Regions from separate parts of the Bradyrhizobium dasycarpum genome, predicted to be linked through region 2. Evidence: riboswitches for the same ligand, from Rfam matches in the RefSeq annotation. Region 2 holds a riboswitch; the other holds the start of a gene.
The links. A riboswitch is a leader RNA that binds a small molecule or an ion and turns the genes downstream of it on or off. The one in region 2 is predicted to bind cobalamin.
Positions count from the first base shown of each region.

Region 1: it holds a riboswitch for cobalamin, as region 2 does, so the genes downstream of both, ACETMP_RS07550 (TonB-dependent receptor) here and ACETMP_RS11640 (DUF1636 family protein) in region 2, are expected to answer to the same signal.

Region 1 is NZ_CP169574.1:1,483,383-1,495,446, reverse strand. It holds gene ACETMP_RS07590 (tripartite tricarboxylate transporter substrate binding protein BugD) at 1-414, shown strand, start outside; gene ACETMP_RS07585 (LysR family transcriptional regulator) at 500-1,420, opposite strand; gene ACETMP_RS07580 (YybH family protein) at 1,611-2,036, shown strand; gene ACETMP_RS07575 (transglycosylase SLT domain-containing protein) at 2,059-4,242, opposite strand; gene ACETMP_RS07570 (adenylate/guanylate cyclase domain-containing protein) at 4,561-6,297, shown strand; gene ACETMP_RS07565 (hypothetical protein) at 6,403-6,573, shown strand; gene ACETMP_RS07560 (hypothetical protein) at 6,724-6,936, shown strand; gene ACETMP_RS07555 (hypothetical protein) at 7,045-7,308, shown strand; cobalamin riboswitch at 7,348-7,562, shown strand; gene ACETMP_RS07550 (TonB-dependent receptor) at 7,676-9,913, shown strand; gene ACETMP_RS07545 (dihydroxy-acid dehydratase) at 11,556-12,064, shown strand, end outside.
Region 2 is NZ_CP169574.1:2,345,183-2,357,246, reverse strand. It holds gene cobD (threonine-phosphate decarboxylase CobD) at 1-541, shown strand, start outside; gene ACETMP_RS11650 (cobyric acid synthase) at 530-1,978, opposite strand; gene cobO (cob(I)yrinic acid a,c-diamide adenosyltransferase) at 1,984-2,619, opposite strand; cobalamin riboswitch at 2,660-2,879, shown strand; partial or broken gene ACETMP_RS11640 (DUF1636 family protein) at 2,973-3,346, shown strand; gene cobW (cobalamin biosynthesis protein CobW) at 3,343-4,377, shown strand; gene cobN (cobaltochelatase subunit CobN) at 4,377-7,625, shown strand; gene cobG (precorrin-3B synthase) at 7,622-8,779, shown strand; partial or broken gene ACETMP_RS11620 (precorrin-8X methylmutase) at 8,779-9,409, shown strand; gene ACETMP_RS11615 (precorrin-2 C(20)-methyltransferase) at 9,412-10,143, shown strand; gene cobJ (precorrin-3B C(17)-methyltransferase) at 10,140-10,874, shown strand; gene ACETMP_RS11605 (cobalt-precorrin-6A reductase) at 10,850-11,593, opposite strand; partial or broken gene cbiE (precorrin-6y C5,15-methyltransferase (decarboxylating) subunit CbiE) at 11,595-12,064, shown strand, end outside.

The sequences.
Region 1 (12,064 bases), 860 kb from region 2:
GCACTGAACGACCTGATCGCCGGCCAGATCGACATCATGGTCGACCAAGCCTCCAACTCGATCGGTCAGGTCCGCGCCGGCACGATCCGCGCCTACGGCATCACCGACAGCAAGCGCCTGGCCTCGGCGCCGGAGATCCCGACCGTGGAGGAGGCGGGCCTCAAGGGCTTCAACATGACGCTGTGGTCGGGCATGTGGGTTCCGAAGGGCACGCCGAAGGAGATCGTGGCAAAGCTCAACGCCGCGGCCGTGGAAGCGCTGAACGATCCCGCCGTGAGGAAGCAGCTCGAAAACCAGGGTCTGGAGATGACACCGAAGGACCAGCTCGCCCCCGAAGCGCTCGGCACCCGGCAGAAGGCCGAGATCGCAAAATGGTGGCCGATCATCAAGGCGGCGAACATCAAGGTGGATTGAGGGGGCTTGTAGCTGGTGCGGTCATTGGCCCGATGGATGCGCAAGCGCATCCACTCATCTGGCCTCGGTCCGCTTCGACGCTGGGTCACTTGGGCGGCTCCCGCAGGTCGCGCAATTGAGACGAAGGATTGGCCCGGCGGCCTTCCAGCAAATCGCGCTCGTCGCCGAGGACACGGGCCATAAACTCGGTAAACGCGCGCACCCGTGCCGTCCGGCTCAAGTCCTCATGGGTTAGCAGCCAAAGCTCGGATTTGGCATCCGGCAGGACCTCTCCCACCCGTATTAGCCCGCCAGCCGCCTCGCCGAGGTAGCACGGCAGGACGGTCCGCCCCAGTCCCGCGGATGCCAGGTCGCGCAGCGCCAGTAGACTGTCCGCGCGAGCCGCGATTTCGACGTCGGGCACGTTTGCCCGCGTCCAGCGGCCGACGACAGTCCCGGCCAGGCTGTCGTCGGGAACGAGCCATGGGCCTGCATGGGCACCCGGGGCCGCATAGATGCCGAACGCGAGTCCGCACACTCGCCTGCCGCGGAGCACTTCGGGAGGACCGGTCATAGGGCGCACCGCGACGTCAGCCTCGCGGCGGGTCAGATCTGCGGGGATATTGCCGACCACCAATTCGATGATCACGGCGGGGTGGCGAACTCGAAAGGCTGCCAAGTGCTGGGGCAGGGTGGCCGCGGCTAGCGTATCGGTCGTGGCCACCCGCAGCGTGCCATGCATCTGCAGATCCCGTCCGGCCAAACGACGCTCCAGGTCGGCGACCGCGTCGGAAACGTGCCTTGCTGTCGCGAGCAATTGCTCGCCGCCAGCGGTGAGCCCGTACCCTGTGTGAAGCCGTTCGAATAGCCGGCATTGGTGCGTCCGCTCGAAGGCCTTCACGCGTCGCAGCACGGTGGTTCGGTTCACTCCTAACGCGCGCGCAGCGCCAGCGAGCCCGCCCTGCTCGGCAACTGCAAGCATAAAACGCAGGTCATTCCATTCGATGCGACGGGGTATGTGGGCCATTGCAGCCGAGCTCCGATGTTCAAGGAAAGGGCGCCGCAAACGCATGGGCTCCGAATTCTGCGCATCGGCCGTTTCAGCGAAAAAGGGTGTGCAATGGTGCACATCGCGACTGCAGGTTCGCATCATGGCCCCCTAACGCAAGCCGCGTTATCTGCAGCATCGGGGCTGACTTCACGAAGGAGACGTCAATATGGGTTCCCCGGCGCCTGAACTCAGCAATCTGTGGCTCGCCCGCGCCTTCAACGCGCAAGATGTCGACGCTGCAGCGGCCCTCTATCATCCGGAAGCTTCGATCGTGCAGGTCGACGCGGTGCACGGAGGCACCAAGATCGCGCGCGGCGCGGACGCGATCCGGGCCACCATGGCGTCCTATATCGCGCTCAAGCCCCACATGGACGTCGTGACCCACCACACGACCATCTCGGGCGATTTCGCGATGACGCGTTCGCAATGGCTCATTACTGGCCAGGCGGAGGACGGGAGGCCGATCGAGGTGCATCATCACGGGATGGAGGTTCACCGTAGGGGCGACGACGGCACGTGGTATTTCTTTCTGGATCACCCATTCGGCGCGGATCCGTCCTGGGCGGTCCCTCGTCCGCCTGAGACGGAGTGACAGGACACACGAGAAAAGGCGTTCAATCCACCGGCATCGCCGTGGCGCTGGCGTCCTTCGTCACGACGCGTTCGTCGCTCTTGCCGGCGACCATGCTGCTATCCTCGAACCGCGCGCGATAGACCAGTACGTTCTCGATCACGCGCTGGACGTAGTTGCGCGTCTCCGACAGCGGGATGCGCTCGACCCAGTCGACCGGGTCGACCTTGGGATCCCGGGGGTCGCCGCGCGCCTGCACCCAATCGCGCACGCGACCGCGGCCGGCATTGTAGCCGGCGAAGGTCATGATCTGATTGCCGCGATATTCCGAGAACAGCGCGCTGAGCTCGGCGGCGCCCATCTGCGTGTTGTAGACGGGATCGGAGACCATCCTGTCCCAATCGTAAATCAGGCCGAAGCGCTTCGCGGTGTCGCGTCCCGCTTCCGGCGTCACCTGCATCAGCCCGACCGCGTTGGCATGCGACTTGTCGCGCTGCTCGAACGAGCTCTCGGTGCGCGCCACCGAATAGATCACGCTGGTCTCGATCGCAGGCGCGACCTGCCGGTGCTCGGGGATGCCGATAGTGGGAAAGGCGTAATGGTCGAGCGCGAGCCCGCGCGCCAGCGCCGTCTTGCCGACCTCCAGCATCACGCGGGCATCGTTGCGACGCCGGGCGAGCTCGCCGAGCGCTTCGAGCGCGGCGACGTCGGTGCTCTCCTTGGCAAAGTCCTCGGCGTAATAGAACACCAGGTCGCGCTCGCCGATGCCGTAGAGCATGTCGGCGGCGCGCACGCGCTCGTCCGCGGGTGGCGTATCTGCCGCGGCCAGGACGAGCGAGGGCGCTCGCAGCTCGACGCGGTCGAGGCCGAGCTTGGCGCGCGCCAGCTGGCCGTAATAGGCGGTCGGATAGCGCGAGGCCGCCCGATAGCTCATGCGCGCATCGTCCGCAGCACCCATCGCCTCGGCGGCGCGGCCGCGCCAGTAATGGGCGCGCGACAGCGCGATCGGATTGGACGAGCCCTCGTCGACAGCGACGAAGTGCACCATCGCCGTCCTGGGATCGTCGAGAAAGCGTAGCGCGATCCAGCCGCACATGAAATGATAGTCGACGCGATAGACTTCCTTGTCCGGCACGGCGGCCGTGCGCACCACGTCATAGGCGGTTTTGAACTTGCCCTGGTCGAGCAGCTTGCGCGCAAGCATGCGCCGCTCCCGCCACCAGGCATCGGTGTCCTGGGCCGCCATGGTCTCGGGCGCGGCGGCCAGGATCACCTCGGCGGCATCGTCGATACGATCGTTCTGGAGATGCCATTTGGCGCGGCACAGCACATAGCCGAGATCGCGCCGCGCTTCGCTCGGGACGTCCTCGAGATAATCCTTGGCCTTGCTGGCCTTGCCGGTTACGGCGGCGCAGGCCTTGACGATCGCGAGCGCGTCCTCGCCGAGCCGTTTCGCGGCGCGCCGCGCCGCCGCGTAGTCCTTGGCGCCGAGCCGCTTGTCCATGCGGGCGCGATGATCGTCGGCGGTGAGGAGATCTGCGAACGCGTCGTAGGAATCCTGCTCGCTGCGCTCGGACAATTCGTCCGTGCGCCAGGCCTCGCGCACCAGATGCGCGGCCCGGTCGGTATCGCCCTCGGCGCGCAGCACGCGGGCGAGCGCGAACTTGCCCTTGGCGCTGATCGGGCGGTCCATGGTGAATTTGTGCACGGTGGCAGCATCGCTCTTCTCCTGCCACAGCCGCGCCTCGGCACGGCGGCGCAGCAGCGTGCGGCGGCTCGGCCAGTCCGGATTGGCGGTGAGGAACGCGGCGTAGCGCTTGAAATTCGCCGTGCTCTCGGAATGGCGCAGCATGAACCAGTCCGCGAGCTTCTGCCCGGCGGGATCGGCAATGCGGTCGCGCGCCGCGCTGGCATCCTCGCCCTTGCCCTTGCGCGTGAGGTCGATCGCGTCCTTCAGCGCGGCGAGGTCGCCGGTCAGCGGCGGCAACGCCGGTTTGCTGGAAGGCTCGTTGGTGGTCTTCGACTTGCGCTTGGCCTCGGCATGTTTGCCGTGGCGCGACTTGGCCGAGGACTTCGCCGCGGCGTGACGCTGCTTGCCGGCTTTCGCCTCATGCGTCTTCTTCGGCGTGGAGGATTTGTGACTGCTTTTTGCCGCCAGCCCGGTGGGAAGGAGAGCCAATGCGGCCACGGCAACGACACACGCGAACGAGCGTAGGCACTGGTTCATTCCATGGTCCCCCTGCGAAACCACCACAAACCAAGGTCCGCGACGACATGCGGCTTGAGAATCAAGGCACCGGATCCGATGCCACGGCATCGTCTCGCAGTCCTCACGCTGTCGCAACATTGCGGCGAAATACGGATGTGATGCGGGAACTCCGGGGAACTGAGGCGCTGGCCGCCCTTTAACCTTTGTTAACGATCCGGACGTGCGCGACGGCGAGGCCGGATCGAGGCGCTGGAAGGAACCAGATTGCGCGTGTTCCCGCAGCTGGGTCGGTGTATGGAGTTCCCTCCTGCATCCTTTTGGCCTTTGCCCGCAGCTATGCCCATTTTCAACCAGTCGATCCGGCACAAGATCGTCGGCATCGCCCTCGGACTGATCGTCCTGATGCTGGTCACCTCGATCCTGTCGATGGTGATGTCGAGCCAGGTCGGTGTCCTTCTGGACGAGCTGACCAATCGCTACATCCCGGCCTATAGCCATCTGGCCCGCGCCAACATCCACTCGCTGGAGCGGGCGCTGGCGCTGCGGCGGATGGTCATGACCAGGATGGAGGCGCCATCGGACGAGCAGGCCTATGCGGCGCGCCTTCGCGACTTCGAGGAATCCGACCGCAAGATCGAGGAGGGCGCCGAGGCCGCACGCAAGCTCATCAACGCGATCATCGACGACCCCAGGACCTATTCCGACAATGCCGCGCTGGGGCGGATCGATATCCGCATCGAGACCGCCGTCACCGAGCTGCGCCGCGACCTGAATGAGGACCATGCGAAGCTGCTCAAGCAGGTCGACGCCAGGCAGATGACGGAGGCCCGCGGCACGCTGGAGCACATCGACGTGGTGCGCGACCAGTTCAACCGCAAGGTCGATGCGATCCGCGCCGACATGCTGACGCAGGTCTTCTTCTCGACATCGCAGGTGATCAGCCGCCAGCATCAGGCGATCGTCGTCTCGGGCGTCGTGACGCTGCTCGCGGCGATCGTCGGCTTCGTCTTTGCGCTGATGGTATCCAGCGGCATCACCCGCCCGGTGCGGCTGCTGCTCGCCGGAACCCGGGAGGTCGAGGCAGGCCGCTTCGACAAGACCATCACCGTCTCCACCCAGGACGAGATCGGCGAGCTCGCCGCGGCCTTCAACCGCATGACCGAGCAGCTCCGGCACAACGAGCGCATCCGCGAGACCTTCGGCCGCTACATCGATCCCAAGGTGGTGCAGGGGCTGATCGACCGGCCGGAGATCGCGATCGACGGCGAGCGCCGGGTCATGACCATCATGTTCTGCGACATGAGCGGCTTCACCTCGATGAGCGAGGGCATGACGCCGCGCGGCCTCGTCAAGGTGATGAACCACTATTTCACGGTGATGTCCGCACCCGTCAGGAACAATCGCGGCATCATCGACAAGTATATCGGCGATGCCATCATGTCCTATTGGGGGCCGCCCTTCATCGAGGAGAACGAGCAGGCCCTCCTGGCCGGCATCGCGGCGATCGAGATGGCCGACCAGGTGCCCGCGCTGCAGCGGCAGCTGCCCGACCTGCTCGGCATCCGCGCCATGCCCGCGCCGTGCGATTTGCGGATCGGCATCGCCACCGGCGAGGTGCTGACCGGCAGCATCGGCTCCGAGCTGATGATGAGCTTCACCGTGATGGGCGATGCCGTGAACCTGGCCTCGCGGCTGGAAGCGGTCAACAAGGTCTACGGCACCCGCATCCTGATCTCGCAGGCCACCGCCGAGGCGATCGGATCGCGGCTCGAGCTGCGCGAGATCGATCGCCTGGCGGTCGCCGGCCAGAGCGCGCCGCAGCCGATCTTCGAGGTGATGGCGAGGGCGGGAACGCTCACCGATGCGCAAGCCAGCCTGCGCACGCACTATGCCGAGGCGCTCGCCGCCTATCGTATCAGGCGCTTCGATGCGGCGCGCGCTGCCTTCAACGCGGCCCTCGAAGCCGTTCCCGGTGACGGGCCCTCGCGCACGATGCTCGGCCGCATCGCGCAGCTCGAGGCGAGCCCGCCCGACGAGGGATGGGACGGCGCCTGGCGTCTCGACAGCAAATAGGCTGCCGCACCGGAAAAATTGCTTCTGCTCGATAACGATGTTCGCCGTGACCTATTTCCCGGGCTTAGGTTTGACGTCCTTGAGGCGTTTGATGGGGACACGCCGATGCCAGAACTTCAGGACAGGCTGGAACGGTTTGAGACGCTCACCGCCGAATGCGAGCTGATCGCCAAGCTCGCCACCGACGCCAGCAAGCGCGAGTTCTATCTGAAGCTTTCGGAGCAGTACCGGCAGTTGGCGCTCGACATGCGGCAGGCGATCGCGGCCGCGGCCTGAGGCCGGCTGCAATCCGTTCTTAAGGTTTGGCGCGCATCCTGATGGCATGCGGGCGTCGCTGATCGGCGGTGCCCGTGGTGGGAAGGCCGGAGTTCGCTGCAATGCAGCGCGCACCGGAACGTCATTGTCGTGCTAGACAGGGCAAATCCCATGCGCCTCGTTGCTGTGATCGTGTTCGCGCTCATGACGGCGGCCTGCGACCAGGAGCAGGACATCACCGGCTCGACGACGCCGGCCTGCCCCTTGCGGAACTACAGCTACAATCCCCGCGACATGAACCAGTGCGTTAACGCCTGCAAGGCATGCGATCGCGGCACCACCGTCACCTGCTCGACCTCCTGCACCCTCAAGGGCGCGCGCTGAGCGCGTTGGCGGCTGCCTCCGGAGCTGGCTCTCGCAATCGGCGGTGCTTAGGCACCGGAACGATTCACTTGGGTTAATCATTGAAGAGGCGGCAGGACGTGGAGTCCGATGGAAATGGGTATGCTCGATCCCGGTCGATTTCTGGTGTCGTGCTCGCATTGCGAGGCCTGGCCGATGGCCGCCAATGTGAAGCGGTCGAGCTGGTCGGCGTCTCCGCATGAGGTCCGCTTTGTCTGCACGCGCTGCCGCCGCGAGGAAACCGCGATCGTCTCGGCCTCCGGCGAACTGACCCCGATCAAACGCATCGATGTTCCGCCGCGCGACGTCACGGCCGCCTGGGCCCAGGCGCAACGTCCTCGCGGACGGACCTGAGCGCCGCCCAACGGTCGATTGACACTCTGCCGGAGCGACACGTAAATGGCCGGCGACGGTTCTCCCCAGGGAGATCAAAAGGGAATGTGGTGCGGGACGTCCCAATGCCGGGATCTGTCTCAACGCCACGGCTGCCCCCGCAACTGTAAGCGGTGAATCTTTCGTCCTGTGCCACTGGGAACCTCGGTCCTGGGAAGGCGACGTAAGGTAACGACCCGCGAGCCAGGAGACCTGCCGTCAGCCGTGGTCACACGCGAAGATGTCGGTCGGGGAGTACAGACATTGGCTTTACCGGAGCGGTCCGCCGCTCTGCCGTGAAACCTCGTTCGCTGTGACGTGCCACTGACGTCATACCGAGGTGACAACATTGTCCCGTCTCATTTCTGCCGCCCGGCGCCTTGGCGCCGGTCTGTTCGCATCCATCTCGCTCCATTCGCTGGATCTATCCACCGCCTTCGCCCAGCAGGGGCTTGCCGAGCAATTGCCGCCCATCGAGGTGAGCAAGTCCGACGATCGGAACCGGACGCGGGCGAGGGCGATCGGTGAGGGCGATGCGACGCGGCTGCGGCGGGCCGCGAACGGCGCGCCGGCAGGCGATGGCACCGGCTCATCCGGCTCGGGCTTGGAGGCTGCCGCCGGCAGCGGCGGCATCGTCGGGGCCGCCACGACCGTCATCACGGCCGCGGATATCGCGCATTCGCCGTCGCAGACGCTTGCCGAGATCATCGCAACGCAGGTGCCGGGGGCCCAGATCACGACGTTCTATGGCGGCCAGATCGGCGCCAAGACCAGCGTGGACCTGCGCGGATTCGGCGCCTTTGCCATCGCCAACACGCTGGTGCTGGTCAACGGCCGGCGGCTCAACGACATCGACATGGCGCAGGTGGACCTCTCCACCATCCCGCTCAATTCCATCGAGCGCATCGAGATCACGCGCGGCAATTCCGGAGCGGTGCTCTACGGCGACAACGCGGTCGGCGGCGTGATCAACATCGTCACCAAGACCGGCGCCGGCGGACCGCCCGCGACCGCGCGCATCGAGGCCGGCTTCGGCTCGTTCAACACCAGGCTCGGCAACGTCTCGACCTCGCTCAATTCCGGTCCGTGGTCGACCTCGTTCTACGGCAATACCGCCAGGACCGACGGCTATCGCGACAACAATCGCTATTCGCAGCAGAACGGCGTCGGCAATCTCAACTACACCACGCCAGGCCTGAGCGCGTTTCTCACCGTCACCGGCGATAATCAGGAGCTGCGGCTGCCGGGCGGCCGCACCGTCGATCCCTCCATCGGTCTCGACGAGCTCACCACCAATCGGCGCGGCACCAGCACGCCGTTCAACTACGCCAACCAGCAGGGTTTTGGCGCGACTGCCGGCTTCACCAGGACGCTGGTCAACGGCGTCGATCTCATTGTCGACGGCGGTGTGCGTGACAAGAAGCAGCAGAGTGCGTTCTTCGCGAGCCCGACGCCGGTTCCGGCCTTCTTCACGTCGACTTATGTCGAGTCCCATCTGACGAATTGGTCGATCACGCCGCGGCTCAGCGTGAAGAGCCTGCTGCTCGGCCTGCCGTCGCAGCTCCTGACCGGCATCGACTATTACGATGCGAGCTTTGCGCAGCACCGCGGCGCCGGGCAGGGGCTCGCCGCCTGGCACAATTACGACCTCAGGCAGCAGACGGTCGCGGGTTATTTCCAGCACACATTGGGCGTGCTGCCCACGACCGACATCTCCTACGGCGCGCGGGTGCAGAACGTCCGTCTTGCGGCACGCGACAATTTCGACGCGGCGGCGCCGTTCAATGCTGACATCGGCGCGCTGCCGCTGACGAGCGACGAGACCCAATATGCGCTGCATCTCGGGGGCGAGCATCGTCTCAACGACGTCGTCTCGCTGTTCGCTCGCGCCGCGCGCGCGTTCCGCACGCCTGACGTCGACGAGCGCCTGTCCTCGGGGCCGTCCTTCGATCTCCTGACTTTCGCCGCGATCCCGCAAACGTTCCAGCTCAAGACCCAGACCTCGCAGGACATCGAGGGCGGTCTGCGCATCAGGGGCGGCGGTCTGCAGCTGCAGAGCAGTCTCTATCTGATGGACCTCACCAACGAGGTCCATTTCAACCCGGTCCTGTTCTACAACACCAATCTCGATCCGACCCGGCGCTACGGCTCGGAGACCAGTCTGTCCTATCGCGTCAACGACACCCTGCTGCTGCGCTCCGGCATGGCCTATACCCGCGCGGTCTTCCGCGAAGGCGCCTGGGCCGGCAACGACGTGCCGCTGGTGTCGCGCTATACGGCGAGTGCGGGTGTCAGCTGGAACATCTGGCAGAACTACGTGGTGCTCGATGCCACTGCGCGCGTCTGGAGCGAGCGGCGCATGGACAACGACCAGGCGGGCACCCAGAAGCCGATCCCGGCCGGCGGCACGATCGACCTCAAGCTCAGCGGCCAGTATGAGCGCTACTTCTGGTCCCTCGGCGTCAACAATGTGCTGAATGCGCTCTACTACGACTACGCCATCGCCAGCACCTTCACGGACGGCCGCTTCAGCGCCTATCCGCTGCCCGGCCGTACCTATCTGCTCAAGGCCGGCGCCACGTTCTGACTCCGGCGGGCTGTCAGATGCCTTCGGATGGACCAGCGTTTCGCAATGACGTTGCTGGAGAGAACATGTGCGCGCATCGCTCTCTTGCCCCGGACGCAGCGCAGCGCTTTTTTTGGCGGCGCGCTGCAGAGCCGGGACACGGCGCCTGGGGCTTCGTGATCGGCGCGGCTGCGCTCGTCGCCGCCTACGCGGTCAGCCGGGATGCGGCGGCGCGTGAGGTGGTAGCCCGGGTGAGCGTAGCGCTAAGGCACCTGCCTGTGTCGGCCTCTGTCAATCCTGTCCCGCAAAAAAGATTCCGCTTTACCGAAATTCGGTTTCGGCGTATACGTCGGCCATCCCGGCTCAACCAGGAGGGGCGATCTCGAGGTCGTCTTGATCGCGAGCCGGGCTTGCGGTGGACGCGGCAGCGTCGGCACGAGAGGTGTGGGCAGGGCGGGTAGTCCCTGTGAGCCCATGGCCGCGTGCAGACGAACGGCGCTGTTCAGTTCGTCGCGCCGACATTCGACGGCACCGTGCACGATGCCGTCGACCCTGTGGCGCGAACGAATGCGCGTACGGCAAAACCGTGTGGTCCTGGCCGTCGTTGCTACGGTCAAGCTTTTCGAAGATGCGCGCGAGTCCAACCGGGCGGACGGCATCGTCAATTCGAACGGCGAGGGAGGCCAGAAGGAAAGTTCGGCTCCCGGGAGAGCACGGCATAAGCCGTCCGACCATCGCGCAGGGAAGGCCGAGTGATCGGCACCACCTGTATGCTGCTGTGCGGTTCTTCCTGCGTGTGCATTTTCGCGCAGCGGACCGCGGGTGCGATGTCGGCACCCGGCCTTCCCTGCGCCCTCTTGGATTTGAGGGTGGAGTGATCAAGCAAAACTCGGGCGAATTGCGCCGCGAGGCTGCGAAGGCGTGTCTGCAACCACGTACTCAGTGTCATCGCCCGCCTTGTGCGCACTTGCGCACTGGGGCGGGCGATCCAGTATTCCAGAGGCCGCAGTAATTGAACCGAGAAGCCGCGGCGTACTGGATTCCCCGCCGGAGCCTGTCATCGGGCTCGCCGAAGGCGAGACCCGGTGGCGGGGAATGACAGTGGTGATGGGAGGAAATAGCCTACCGCCTCGCCCACACCGCTCTCGTGCCCCGGACACAGCGCCCCCGGCGATGCGAAGCATCGTCCGGTACGTTGCGCTGCAGGGCCGGGGCCCATGTCGCGGCAATGTGCCGTGTCGCCCTGGGTCCCGGCTCTGCACCGCAACGCTCTCGCGTCGCGGCTTGTCCGGCACACGAGAGTGCGGCAGAGCCGCCGACTCACTTTGCGTGCGCATCTCGACTTCAGTACGACCTCGGTACCTCACAAGAGTTGAAATCAGAGGTTGTGGATCGCTTTCCTTGCGAGGTATCCAAGTATGCCAACCCGTGTCTTCCCGGTAACGATTGTGCCGTCTACGCAACACTCGGTTCCGATTTAACCGTCATCACTGGTGGTTCGCATCACCGCCGCTTTTTGGCCACACCCAAACATGAATAAAATCGCACAGATGTTTGAAGGGCAGCGGCGGTCCCAAGGGGCGCTGGAAAATCCCAAGGTCGATTCAAATCTTGGCTCTGATTTTTCGGGTCTGAAAGGGTCGACCGGGGAAGCTGGTTTGCGATGGGCGCGAAGTTTGACAAGCAGAGGCTGCCGAGCCGTCACGTGACGGAAGGCCCTGCGCGCGCGCCGCATCGGTCCTACTTCTACGCCATGGGTCTGACCACCGAGCAGATCCACCAGCCCTTCGTCGGCGTCGCTTCGTGCTGGAATGAAGCTGCGCCCTGCAACATCGCGCTGATGCGCCAGGCCCAGGCGGTGAAGAAGGGCGTGGCCTCGGCCGGTGGCACCCCGCGCGAGTTCTGCACCATTACCGTGACCGACGGCATCGCCATGGGGCATGACGGCATGCGCTCGTCGCTGCCGTCGCGCGAATGCATCGCCGATTCCGTCGAGCTCACCGTTCGGGGCCACGCCTATGACGCCCTGGTCGGGCTCGCCGGCTGCGACAAGTCGCTGCCCGGCATGATGATGGCGATGGTCCGCCTCAACGTGCCCTCGATCTTCATCTATGGCGGCTCGATCCTGCCCGGCACGTTCCGTGGGCAGCAGGTCACCGTGCAGGACATGTT
Region 2 (12,064 bases):
GCCGAAGGATTTGCTGGCACTGCTGCCGCGCGTCGGCCGCCTCGTGATCGACGAGAGCTTTGCCGACGCCGTTCCGATGCTGTCGCTCGCATCCGAAGCGGATCGGCCGGGGCTGCTGGTCCTGCGCTCGTTTGGAAAATTCTACGGGCTTGCCGGCCTGCGGCTGGGCTTTGCTCTCGGCGATGCCGCCGACATCGCCAGGCTCGCTGAGCTCTCGGGCCCGTGGCCGGTCTCGGGCGCAGCAATCGCAATCGGCTGCGGTGCCTTGCGCGATGAAGCCTGGGCCGAAGCAACGTCGGCGCGGCTCGCGCGCGACTGCGTCCGCCTCGACGAGATGGCGCGCGCGCAAGCCTGGACCCCGATCGGCGGTACGCCGCTGTTTCGTCTTTACCGGACGCCTGACGCGCTGGCTGCGCAGGAGAAGCTGGCTCATGGCCATATCTGGTCGCGCGTGTTTGCGCGAGAGCCGACATGGCTGCGCCTCGGGCTTCCCGGCAGCGAAGCCGAATGGACGCGCCTTGCCGAAGTGCTAGCGCGCTAGCGCGAGCAGGCCATCGACGTCGAGATGTTTCTCGATGTGATCGGCCAGCGCCTCGAGCGCGCTTTCGACCCGGCCCATATAGGGCTCGTTGCCGGCGGGAATGTCGAGCCTTGCCAGGTACGCCTTGCGGAAATCATCCGACGTGAACAAGCCGTGCAGATAGCTGCCCTGCACGCGGCCGTCGCGCGAGATCGCGCCCTCCGGCTCGCCGTTCAGCTTTGCGAAGGGGCGGGTGCGATCCGGTCCGTCGGTGCGCCCGATGTGGATTTCGTAAGCCTCGATCGGGTGGTTCGTGGCGGCATGCACGGCCGCGACACGCGTCAGCGTCTTCTGCGGGCTCATCACCGTCTCGACATCCAGCAGCCCAAGTCCGGGCGTATCGCCTGCGGGGCCCTCGATGCCATCAGGGTCGGCAACGCTGCGCCCCAGCATCTGGTAGCCGCCGCAGAGGCCGAGCACGTGGCCGCCGCGGCGATGATGCGCGAGCAGGTCGATGTCCCAGCCCTGCGCGCGCAGGAAGGCGAGATCGCCGCGGGTGGATTTCGAACCGGGGATGATGACGAGGCGGACGTCCCCCGGAATCGCTTCACCCGGGCGCACCATCACGAGATCGACGCCTGGCTCCAGCTTCAGCGGATCGAGATCGTCGAAATTGGCGATGCGCGACAGCGCCAAGCACGCGATCTTGCATTGGCCGGGCTTGCGCGCGTCGCTCAGGCCGAGCGCGTCCTCGGCCGGGAACTCGCCGGCGCGGGCAAACCAGGGCAGCACGCCGAAGCCGCGCCAGGCGGTCTTGTGTTCGATCAGCCTGTAGCCATCGTCGAACAGGGTGGGATCGCCGCGGAATTTGTTGATGACGAAGCCCTGGATCATCGCGGCATCCTCGGGGTCGATCACCGTCTTGATGCCGACGAGCTGCGCGATGACGCCGCCGCGGTCGATGTCGCCGACCAGCACGACGGGCACGTCGGCCTTGCGGGCAAAACCCATATTGGCGATGTCGGACTTGCGCAGGTTGACTTCCGCCGGACTGCCGGCACCCTCGACCAGCACGAGGTCAGCGCGCGCCTTCAGCCGCTCGAAACTCTCCAGCACCGCGCTCATCAATGACGGCTTCATCGCGGCGTAGTCGCGCGCGCGCACTGTCGCGATGCGCTTGCCGTGAACGATGACCTGGGCGCCGACATCGGTCTCGGGCTTCAGCAGCACCGGGTTCATGTCGGTGTGCGGCTCCACGCCGGCGGCGAGCGCCTGCAGCGCCTGCGCGCGTCCGATCTCGCCGCTATCGATCGTGACGGCCGCGTTGTTCGACATGTTCTGCGGCTTGAAGGGGAGCACGCGCAGGTCCCGCCGGGTGAAGGCGCGCGCAAGGCCGGCCACGATGAGCGATTTGCCCACGTCCGAGCCGGCCCCCTGGATCATCAGCGCACGTGCCATCGGCATCAGAACTCGACGCCGGCCTGCGCCTTGATGCCGGAGCGGAAGGGATGCTTGACCAGCGTCATCTCGGTGACGAGATCGGCGATCTCGATCAGCTCGTCCTTGGCGTTGCGTCCGGTGAGCACGACATGCGTCAGCGGCGGCTTCGAGGTGGTCAGGAAGTCGACCACCTCGGCGATGTCGAGATAGTCGTAACGCAGCGCGATGTTGATCTCGTCGAGCACGACCATGCGCAAGTTCTCATCTGATATCAGCTCCTTGGCCTTCTCCCAGCCGGCGCGCGCAGCGGCGATGTCGCGGGCGCGGTCCTGCGTCTCCCAGGTGAAGCCTTCGCCCATGGCGTGGAACTGGCAGAGCTCGCCGAAATGGCCGGTGAGCAGGCGCCGCTCGCCGGTGTCCCAGGCGCCCTTGATGAACTGCACGACCGCGCAGGGGAAGCCATGGGCGACGCAGCGCACGATCATGCCGAAGGCGGAGGACGACTTGCCCTTGCCGGCGCCGGTGTGAACGATGATGAGGCCCTTTTCGCCGCTCTTGGTCGCCATGATCTTGTCGCGGGCGGCTTTCTTCTTCGCCATTTTCTGGGCGTGCCTGGCGTCGGTTTCCTCAGGTGTTTGGGTGTCCGGTTCAGGCGTCATTGGATCCGGTCCTTCGGCTTGACAAGAGGCGGCCACCGGCAAATGGTGGCCCGGCGTTGGTTCCTGTCCTATGACAGGCGAAGAGGGAATGCGATAGGGTCCGAATCGGCAAGATTTGGATCCAAAATGCAGCCGCCCCCGCGACCGTGACCGGAGAGATGCCCAAAGCCACTGATTCCCCAGGAATCGGGAAGGCGGGGATCGAAGGGCAAAACCCTGCTCCGCAAGCCGGGAGACCTGCCAGCGCGGACGAGTTTTGGACCGGCGGACGGGGTGTTCCGCGACGGGGAAACGGGCCTTCTGACGAATGGTCCGTGTGCCTCATCGCCTCCCGCTGTTATCTGGAAGAGGCGATGACCGTCACACTTCATGTCTGCATCACCTGCCGTGCCGGCCAGACGCTTGGCGAGGGCGAGACCACGCCCGGCAAGCGCCTGCACGGTGCGATCCTCGAGGCTGGCGTGCCCGACGGCGTCAATGTGGTTCCCGTCGAATGCCTCTCGGCCTGCAGCCAGGGCTGCTCGGTCGCGCTGAGCGCGCCCGGTCGCTGGTCCTATGTCTATGGCCGCCTGTCGGATGCGAATGCGCAGGACGTGGTCGCAGGCGCTGCGGCCTATGCGGCCGCGCCTGATGGCCTCGTGCCCTGGCGCAGCCGCCCCGAAATCTTCCGCAAGCAGTCGCTTGCCCGCATTCCCCCATCGCAATCGTGCCGGAGGCCGCCGAATGAGCTCGCTCGCAAAAGTTCCGGTCACGGTGGTCACCGGTTTCCTCGGCTCCGGCAAGACGACGCTGATCCAGCATCTGCTCGCCAACCCCGGCGGCAGGAAGCTCGCAGTGCTCGTCAACGAGTTCGGCAGCGAGGGCGTCGATGGCGAGATATTGAAGTCGTGCGCCGATGCGAACTGTCCGGAAGAGAACATCGTCGAGCTCGCCAATGGCTGCATCTGCTGCACCGTCGCCGACGATTTCATTCCGACCATGGAGCAATTGCTGGCGCGGCCGGTGCGGCCGGATCACATCCTGATCGAGACCTCGGGCCTGGCGCTGCCGAAGCCACTGCTGAAGGCATTTGATTGGCCAGAGATCCGCTCGCGCATCACGGTCGACGGCGTGATCGCGCTCGCTGATGCCGAGGCCGTGGCGGCGGGCCGCTTCGCGCCCGATCCTGACGCCGTCGAGGCGCAGCGCGCGGCCGACGCCAATCTCGACCACGAGACGCCGCTGTCGGAAGTGTTCGAGGACCAGATCGCCTGCGCCGACATCGTGCTGCTGACCAAGGCCGATCTTGCCGGTGCCGCCGGCATCGAAGCGGCCAAGGCCGCGATCATTGCCGAGATGCCGCGCCGCGTGCCGATGCTGCCCATCACCGACGGCGCGATCGACGCCCGCGTCATCCTCGGCCTCGGCGCTGCCGCGGAGAACGATCTCGCCGCGCGCCCCTCGCATCATGACGGCGAGGAGGAGCACGAGCATGATGATTTCGCTTCCGTCGTGATCGACCTTCCGGAAGTCACCGACATCGATGCGCTGGTTGCCTCCGTGCAGCGCCTGGCGCGCGAGCAGAACGTGCTGCGCGCCAAGGGCTATATCGCGGTCGCGGGCAAGCCGATGCGTCTCTTGCTTCAGGCCGTGGGCGAGCGCGTGCGCCACCAGTTCGACAAGCCCTGGGGCGCAGGTCTCAGGCAGTCCAAGCTCGTCGTGATCGGCGAGCACGGCGATATCGACGAGGCCGCGATCAGGTCGGGACTTGGTGTCTGATGCACGTCGTCTTCCGCGAGAGCCGCGGTCTGGAGGAGACCGCGACGCCCAGAGACATCGGCCAGGATCCGGCCGATCTCGTGGTGCTCTCGTATTCGGATTCCGACCTTGCCGCCTTCGCGGCCGGCTGGCGCCGTGGCCGCGATAGCCTGCCGTCGCTGCGGCTCGCCAATCTCGCGGAGCTGCGGCATCCGCTGTCGGTCGACACCTATCTCGAGAAGACGCTGTCGCAGGCGCGCGGCATTCTGGTGCGGCTGATCGGCGGCGAATCCTATTGGCCGTACGGGCTCGCTGCGCTCCAGCAACTCGCAAAGGATCGCAACATCGTGCTCGCCGTGCTGCCGGGCGATGGCCGCGATGACGCGCGGCTCGATTCCTACTCGACCTTGCCGGTGTCGACGCTGCGCCGGCTCAAGGTGCTTTGCGACACCGGCGGTCCGGTCGCCGCGCAAGCGGCGATCGCGCAGCTCGCGCTGGCCTCGGGACTTTATGCGGGGCCCGTTACCGGCGAGCTGACTGTGCCGGAAATGGGCTTCTACGATCCCGCGCGCGGCGTCATTGCTGCGCCGGCCTCGGGTGCGGGCAGGCCGCTCGCGCTGGTGACGTTCTATCGCTCCTATCTCACCGCTGCCGACACGGCCCCGGTTGATGCGCTGATCGCGGCGCTGCGCGAGAGGGGCTTTGACTCCTACGGCGCGTTTGTCACCTCGTTGAAAGCGCACGGCGTCGCCGATTGGTTGCGCACGCATCTCGCGCAACATCCTCCGGCCGCGATCGTCAACGCGACGGCATTCTCGGCCATCGGCGACGACGGCGCGACGCCGTTCGATCAAGCTTCGTGCCCGGTGTTCCAGGTCGCGCTCTCGACGGCGCGGCGCGAGGATTGGGCAGAGTCGCTGCGAGGTCTCTCGCCCGGCGATCTCGCGATGCATGTGGTGCTGCCCGAGGTCGACGGCCGGCTGTTCGCAGGCGTTGTGAGCTTCAAGTCGGCCGCGATGCGCGACCCCGATCTGCAATTCGCCCATCTAGCGCACGGGCCGGACGAGGAGCGCGTCAAGGCCGTCGCCGCGCGCGTTGTGGCCTGGCATCGCCTTGCGGAGAAGCCTGTCGGCGAGAAGCGGCTGGCGATCGTGCTCTCGAACTATCCGGGCCGGCCGCATCAGATCGCCCATGCGGTAGGGCTCGATGCGCTGGCTTCGGTGGAAGTCCTGACGTCGGATCTCGCCGAGGCTGGTTTCGATGTCGCGCGGGTTGATGCGCTCGGCGAGACGCTGTTGAAGCAAAAGCTCACCTGGAGCGTTGCAGAATACCGCGCGGCCCTCTCGCGCCTTCCACAATCCCTGCAAGACGATCTCGCGCAGGCCTGGGGCGCGCCGGAAGACGATCCGAGCTGCCGCGACGGCGCGTTCCGTTTCGCGGCCATCGCGTGCGGCCGCTCCATCATCGCGGTTCAGCCCGAGCGCGGCGATGCAGTCACGCGCGATGCCGATTACCACGATCTCGCCCGTACGCCGCGCCACGCCTATGTCGCGTTCTATCTTTGGCTCCGCGCGCAGCGGATCGATGTCGTCCTGCACATGGGCGCGCATGGCACGCTGGAATGGCTGCCGGGAAAATCCGTCGCGCTGTCGTCCGCGTGCTGGCCGGAAGCGCTGGTCGGCGATTTGCCCGTCATCTATCCCTTCATCGTCAACGATCCCGGCGAAGCCGCGCAGGCCAAGCGCCGCATCGGCGCGGTCACGATCGGCCATCTGCCGCCGCCGCTCGCGCAATCCGCGGTGCCGGAAGGCCTGCGGCGGCTTGAACGTCTGCTCGATGAATATTCGACCGCCGATGGCCTCGATCCCGCACGCCGCCAGCGGCTGATCGCGTCGATCCGCGACGAAGCGCGTGCCGCCGGTCTCGAAGACGATCTCGGCCTCGACGCATCGGCGGCGCCGGCCGAAGCGATTCCACGGATCGATCGCTTCGTCTGCGATCTCAAGGAAAGCCAGTTCGGCGACGGCCTTCATGTGTTCGGCCGCGGTGCCTGCGGTGACGCCGAGCGCGGTGCGCTGCTTGCTGCGCTTGCCGGCCAGCGCGTCGCGCCGGGACCGTCGGGCTCGCCCTATCGTGGTCGCCAGGACGTGCTGCCGACCGGGCGCAATCTCTTTGCCGTCGACCCGCGTGCGGTGCCGACACCGTCGGCACATGCGCAGGGGATAAAGCTCGCGGAGGAGCTGCTGCGCCGTCACCTGCAGGATCATGGCGACTGGCCGAAGGGCCTCGTGGTCGATCTCTGGGGCTCGGCGACGATGCGCACGGCGGGCGAGGAGTTCGCGATGGCGCTGCATCTGGCCGGCCTCGCGCCGCGCTGGGATCACGCATCCGGCCGCGTCACCGGATATGACATCATCGCCCCGGCGGAGCTCGGCCGCCCCCGCATCGACGTCACGCTGCGGGTCTCGGGCCTGTTCCGCGACGTCTTTTCCGGCCTTGCCCAATTGTTCGAGGCCGCCTCCGAGGCGCTCGCCGCGCGCGAGGACGAGGGCGAGGAGAATCCGTATCGCCACCGCGCCTCGCGCGTGTTCGCGCCGCGGCCCGGACAATATGGCGTCGGCCTCTCGGCGATCCCCGACGCGTTCACGCCGGAGACGCGTGAGGCGGCCGGCGAAGCCTGGCTGTCGGCCTCGTCCTGGGCATTCTCGGCCGCCGGCGAGATGCAGTACGATCGCGCCGGGATCGAGGCGCGGCTTGGCTCTGCCGATGCCTTCGTCCACGTCCAGGATTTGCCGGAGACCGACCTGCTGCTCGCCGCCGATTATGCCGCGCATGAAGCCGGCGTGGCGGCCGCCGCAGCGCATCTCGGTGCGGCAGGACCATCGCTCTATCACCTCGACACGGCACGCCCCGAGCAGCCGCATGCGCGTACGCTGACCGAGGAGATTTCCCGCGTCGTCCGGGCGCGTGCCGCCAACCCGGCCTGGATCGCCGGCATGATGCGCCATGGTTTCCGCGGCGCCGCCGAGATCACCGCGACGCTGGAGCACATGGCCGCGTTCGCCCATCTTGCCGGCGCCGTGCCGCCGCATCTGTTCGATCTCTATTTCGATGCGACGCTCGGCAATGACGACGTCCGCGCCTTCATGGCGCGCGAAAATCCGTCGGCGCTTGCCGCGATGGAGACCTGTTTTGCGCGCCTGCATGATGCGGCACTCTGGCAGACGCGCCGCAACTCGATCGCGGCGGCGCTGCGGGAGGCCTCATGAGTGCGGCCGCGGTCAAGGGCTGGTGTCCCGGCGCGCTACGCCCGATGCTGTCGGGCGATGGGTTCGTTGTGCGGGTGCGCCCGTTCGGCGGGCGCCTTGACGCGCCACAGATCACCGGGCTTGCCGAGCTCGCCGGGCGACACGGCAATGGCCTGATCGACGTCACGAGCCGCGCCAATCTCCAGATCAGAGGCGTCAGCGAGCAGAGCCATCGGCCGCTGCTCGATGGCCTTGCAAAACTGCGGCTGCTCGATCCTGACACCGAGATCGAAGCCCGCCGCAACATTCTGGTGACGCCGTTCTGGGGCGGCGGCGACGAAACGCAGTCGCTCGCCGCGGAGCTCGAGGAGGCGCTCGCCGAGTGCGGCCTCGCGCTTCCGACCAAGTTCGGCTTCGCCATCGATGACGGCAGGTCGCGGGTGCTCGCCGGCGATTCCGCGGACATCCGCATCGAGCGCGATCGCCTGGGCCATCTGCTGGTGCGGGCCGACGGTGCGAGGCTTGGCCGCTCCGTCGCGCGCGGCGATGCCGTGAGCACGGCGCTGGCGCTCGCAAGCTGGTTCCTGGTCTCCGGTGGCGCCAGGGGTGGGCGAGGGCGGATGGCGGCGCACATCGCGTCAGGTGCGGTATTGCCCCAATCGCTGCACGGCGAGGCCGAGCCTGCGCCCGTGATGGCCGCCTCGCGGCCCGGGCACTATCCGCAAGGCGCGATGGTCGGCGTCGCGTTCGGGCAGATGCTGCACACGACGCTGCACCAGCTCGCCGGACACGCTCTGCGTATGACGCCCTGGCGGATGCTGTTGAGCGAAGCCAGGCGCGAGATGCCGAGCGCGCCGGGTCTCATCACCGAGCCGTTCGATCCTGCGCTGCGCGTCATCGCCTGCAGCGGCGCGCCGCGCTGCCGCGAGGCCCATGCCGATACGCGCGCGCTGGCCGCGGCGCTCGCCCCGCGCATCGCCGCCGATGCGCGGCTGCACGTCTCGGGCTGTGGCAAGGGCTGCGCCCATTCCGGCACGGCCGCGGTCACGCTGGTCGCGACGCGCGCCGGCTTCGATCTCGTCCGCGGCGGCTCGACGCGCGATGAGCCGGTGCTGCGTGGCCTCAACGGCGTCGACATCGTCAGCGATCCCTCCATTCTGGTGGGAGGGAACTGATGCCGCATACTTACGAGACCGACGGCGCGGCGATCTACCGGCAATCCTTCGCCACCATCCGCGCCGAGGCCGATCTTGCCCGCTTCACGCCGGACGAGGAGCAGGTGGTGGTGCGGATGATCCACGCCGCCGGCATGGTCGGTCTGGAGTCGCATGTCCGCTTCACGCCAGGCATGGCGATAGCCGCGCGCACGGCCTTGCAGAACGGGGCGCCGATCCTGTGCGATGCGCGCATGGTCTCCGAAGGGATCACGCGCGCGAGGCTGCCCGCGGCCAACCCCGTCATCTGCACGCTCGGCGACGAGACCGTGCCCGCACTTGCGCAATCGATGCGCAACACCCGTTCGGCCGCGGCGCCTCGAGCTGTGGCGGCCGCATCTCGCCGGTGCGATCGTTGCGATCGGCAACGCGCCGACGGCGCTGTTTCATCTGCTCAACATGCTGGAGAATCGTGACTGCCCGCGGCCGGCTGCGATCATCGGCTGCCCGGTCGGCTTCGTCGGCGCGGCCGAGTCCAAGGCCGCGCTGATGGCCGATCCGCCGGCGCCGGCGCTGACCGTCGAAGGCCGCCTCGGCGGCTCCGCGATCACGGTTGCCGCCGTGAACGCGCTGGCGAGCCGGAGCGAATAGCGATGGGACGCATCATCTGCTGCGGTCTCGGCCCCGGCGCCCCTGATCTGATGAGCGTGCGCGCCGATCGCACCGTGCGCGGCGCCAGCCACGTCGCCTATTTCCGCAAGAAGGGAAGGCCAGGCCAGGCCCGGCGCATCGTCGAGGGCATGCTGGCAGCCGGCGTCACCGAATATCCCATGGAATATCCGGTCACGACGGAGATCGCATTCGACAGTCCGGAATACATCCACTTGCTCGCCGGTTTCTACGATGAATGGGCCGAGCGCCTGGCGCGGCTCGCGCGCGCGGTCGATGTCGTCGTGCTCTGCGAGGGCGATCCCTACTTCTACGGCTCGTTCATGCATCTGCATACGCGCCTGCAAGGCCGTGTCGAGATCGAGGTGATCGCGGGCATTCCCGGCATGGTCGGCTGCTGGAACGGCGTCGGACAGCCGATCGCGCTCGGCGACGACGTCACCACCGTGCTGATGGGTACGCTTCCCGAAGACGAGCTCGAACGGCACATGCGCGATTCCGATGCGCTCGTCGTCATGAAGACCGGCCGCAATCTTGCAAAGGTACGCCGTGCGCTCAGCTCAGCCGGCCGGCTGGATGACGCCTGGCTGGTCGAGCGCGGCACCATGCCGGGCGAGCGCGTGGTGCGGCTGGCCGAGATCGACGCCGCCGACTGTCCCTATTTCGCGATCGTGCTGGTTCACGGCAAGGGCCGGCATCTGGGCGCCGCCGAATGACGGGATCCTTGACCATCGCGGGCCTCGGGCCGGGCAGCGATGTGCTGGTGACGCCTGAGGTCACGGCTGCGCTTGCGTCCGCGACCGACATTCTGGGCTACGCGCCTTACGTCGCGCGCGTGCCGCAGCGAGCGGGGCTCACCCTGCATCCTTCGGATAACCGCGAGGAGCTGCAGCGCGCCCGCGAGGCATTGCAGCTTGCCTCCGACGGCGGGCAGGTGGTCGTCGTGTCCTCCGGCGATCCCGGCGTGTTCGCGATGGCTTCCGCCGTGTTCGAGGCGCTCGAACAGGCGCCGCAATATCAGGCGCTTCCGATCCGTGTGCTGCCCGGCATCACCGCGATGCTGGCGGCCGCCGCCCGCGCCGGCGCCCCGCTCGGCCACGATTTCTGCGCCGTCAACCTGTCCGACAATCTCAAGCCCTGGGCCGTGATCGAGAAGCGCTTGCGTCTTGCGGCCGAGGCCGATTTTGCCATTGCGATGTACAATCCGCGCTCGGCAAGCCGGCCGGAAGGATTTGGCCGCGCGCTTGTGGTGCTGAAGGACGCGGGTTGCGGCGAACGCGTCGTGATTTTCGCGCGCGCGATCAGCGCGGTTGATGAGAAGATCGAGATCGTGACGCTGAATGAAGCGACGCCAGAAATGGCCGACATGCGCACGCTGGTGATCGTCGGCAATTCGCAGACACGCCGCGTCGGCCGTTGGGTCTATGCGCCGAGACGGGTCGAATGACCGAGCCATTGCATGACGTCAGCGACGCTCTCGACCCGCCGCCGCTCGGGCAGCGCCGGTCGCGAGATCATGACCACGGGAAGGGCGAGCGTGCGGGCCGCGTCGATCTTGGCGCGCGCGCCGTCGCCACCGGAGTTACGGGCGACGATCCAGGCGATGCCGCGCGAACGCAGCATCTCGAGCTCGCTATCAAGCGTGAACGGTCCGCGCGATACGATGACGTCGGCTGCAAAGGGCAGCGGCGCTTCGGGCGGATCAACGAAGCGCAGCGTGTAGCTGTGCTGCGGCTTCGTCGCAAACGGCGCGATATGCTGGCGGCCGATGGCGAGGAACACGTTTGCGGGCGCCTCGGGCAGCGCGGCGACGGCGGTGTTGATATCGGCGACGTCGATCCAATTGTCGCCGGAGGCCCTCGCCCAGGGCGCGCGCTCCAGCGCAATCAAAGGCGTGCTCGTCTCGGCGCAAGCCACAACGGCGTTGCGGCTCATTTCCGCGGCGAAGGGATGCGTCGCGTCGATCACGTGGGTGACGCCTTCGCGGCGGATGTAGTCGGCCAGCCCGCTCACGCCGCCGAAGCCGCCGATGCGGGTCGGCAGCGGCTGATCGGCAGGCGTGCGGGTGCGGCCGCCATAGGAGTAAATGGCGTCAAGCCCGGCGCGCGCGATCTCTGCGGCGAGCAGGCTCGCATCGGCCGTTCCGCCCAGTATGAGGGCGCGCATCGTGTCTGATCCCTGGCTGACCATCATCGGTATCGGCGAAGATGGCCTTGCCGGGCTGTCGGAGGCAAGCCGAAAGGCGCTCGCCAACGCGGAAACTGTTTTTGGCGGTGAGCGCCATCTTGCGCTCGTGGACGTCGGCAGTCGCGGCCGTGCGTGGCCCGTGCCCTTCAACGCCGATGCGGTGCTGAGTTGCCGCGGTAGTCCGACCGTCGTGCTGGCCTCCGGCGATCCGTTCTGGCACGGCGCGGGGGCCGGCCTTGCTGAGAAGCTGCAAGCCGGCGAGTGGATCGCGCATTCCGCGCCGTCGACATTTTCGCTGGTTGCGGCGCGACTGGGCTGGCGGCTCGAATTCCTCGTCTGCCTCGGGCTCCATGCCGCCCCGTTCGAGCGTCTCGTGCCGCATCTGGCGCGAGGTGCGCGCATCATCTGCCTCGTGCGCAATGGGAAGGCGGCAAGTGATCTCGCAAAATG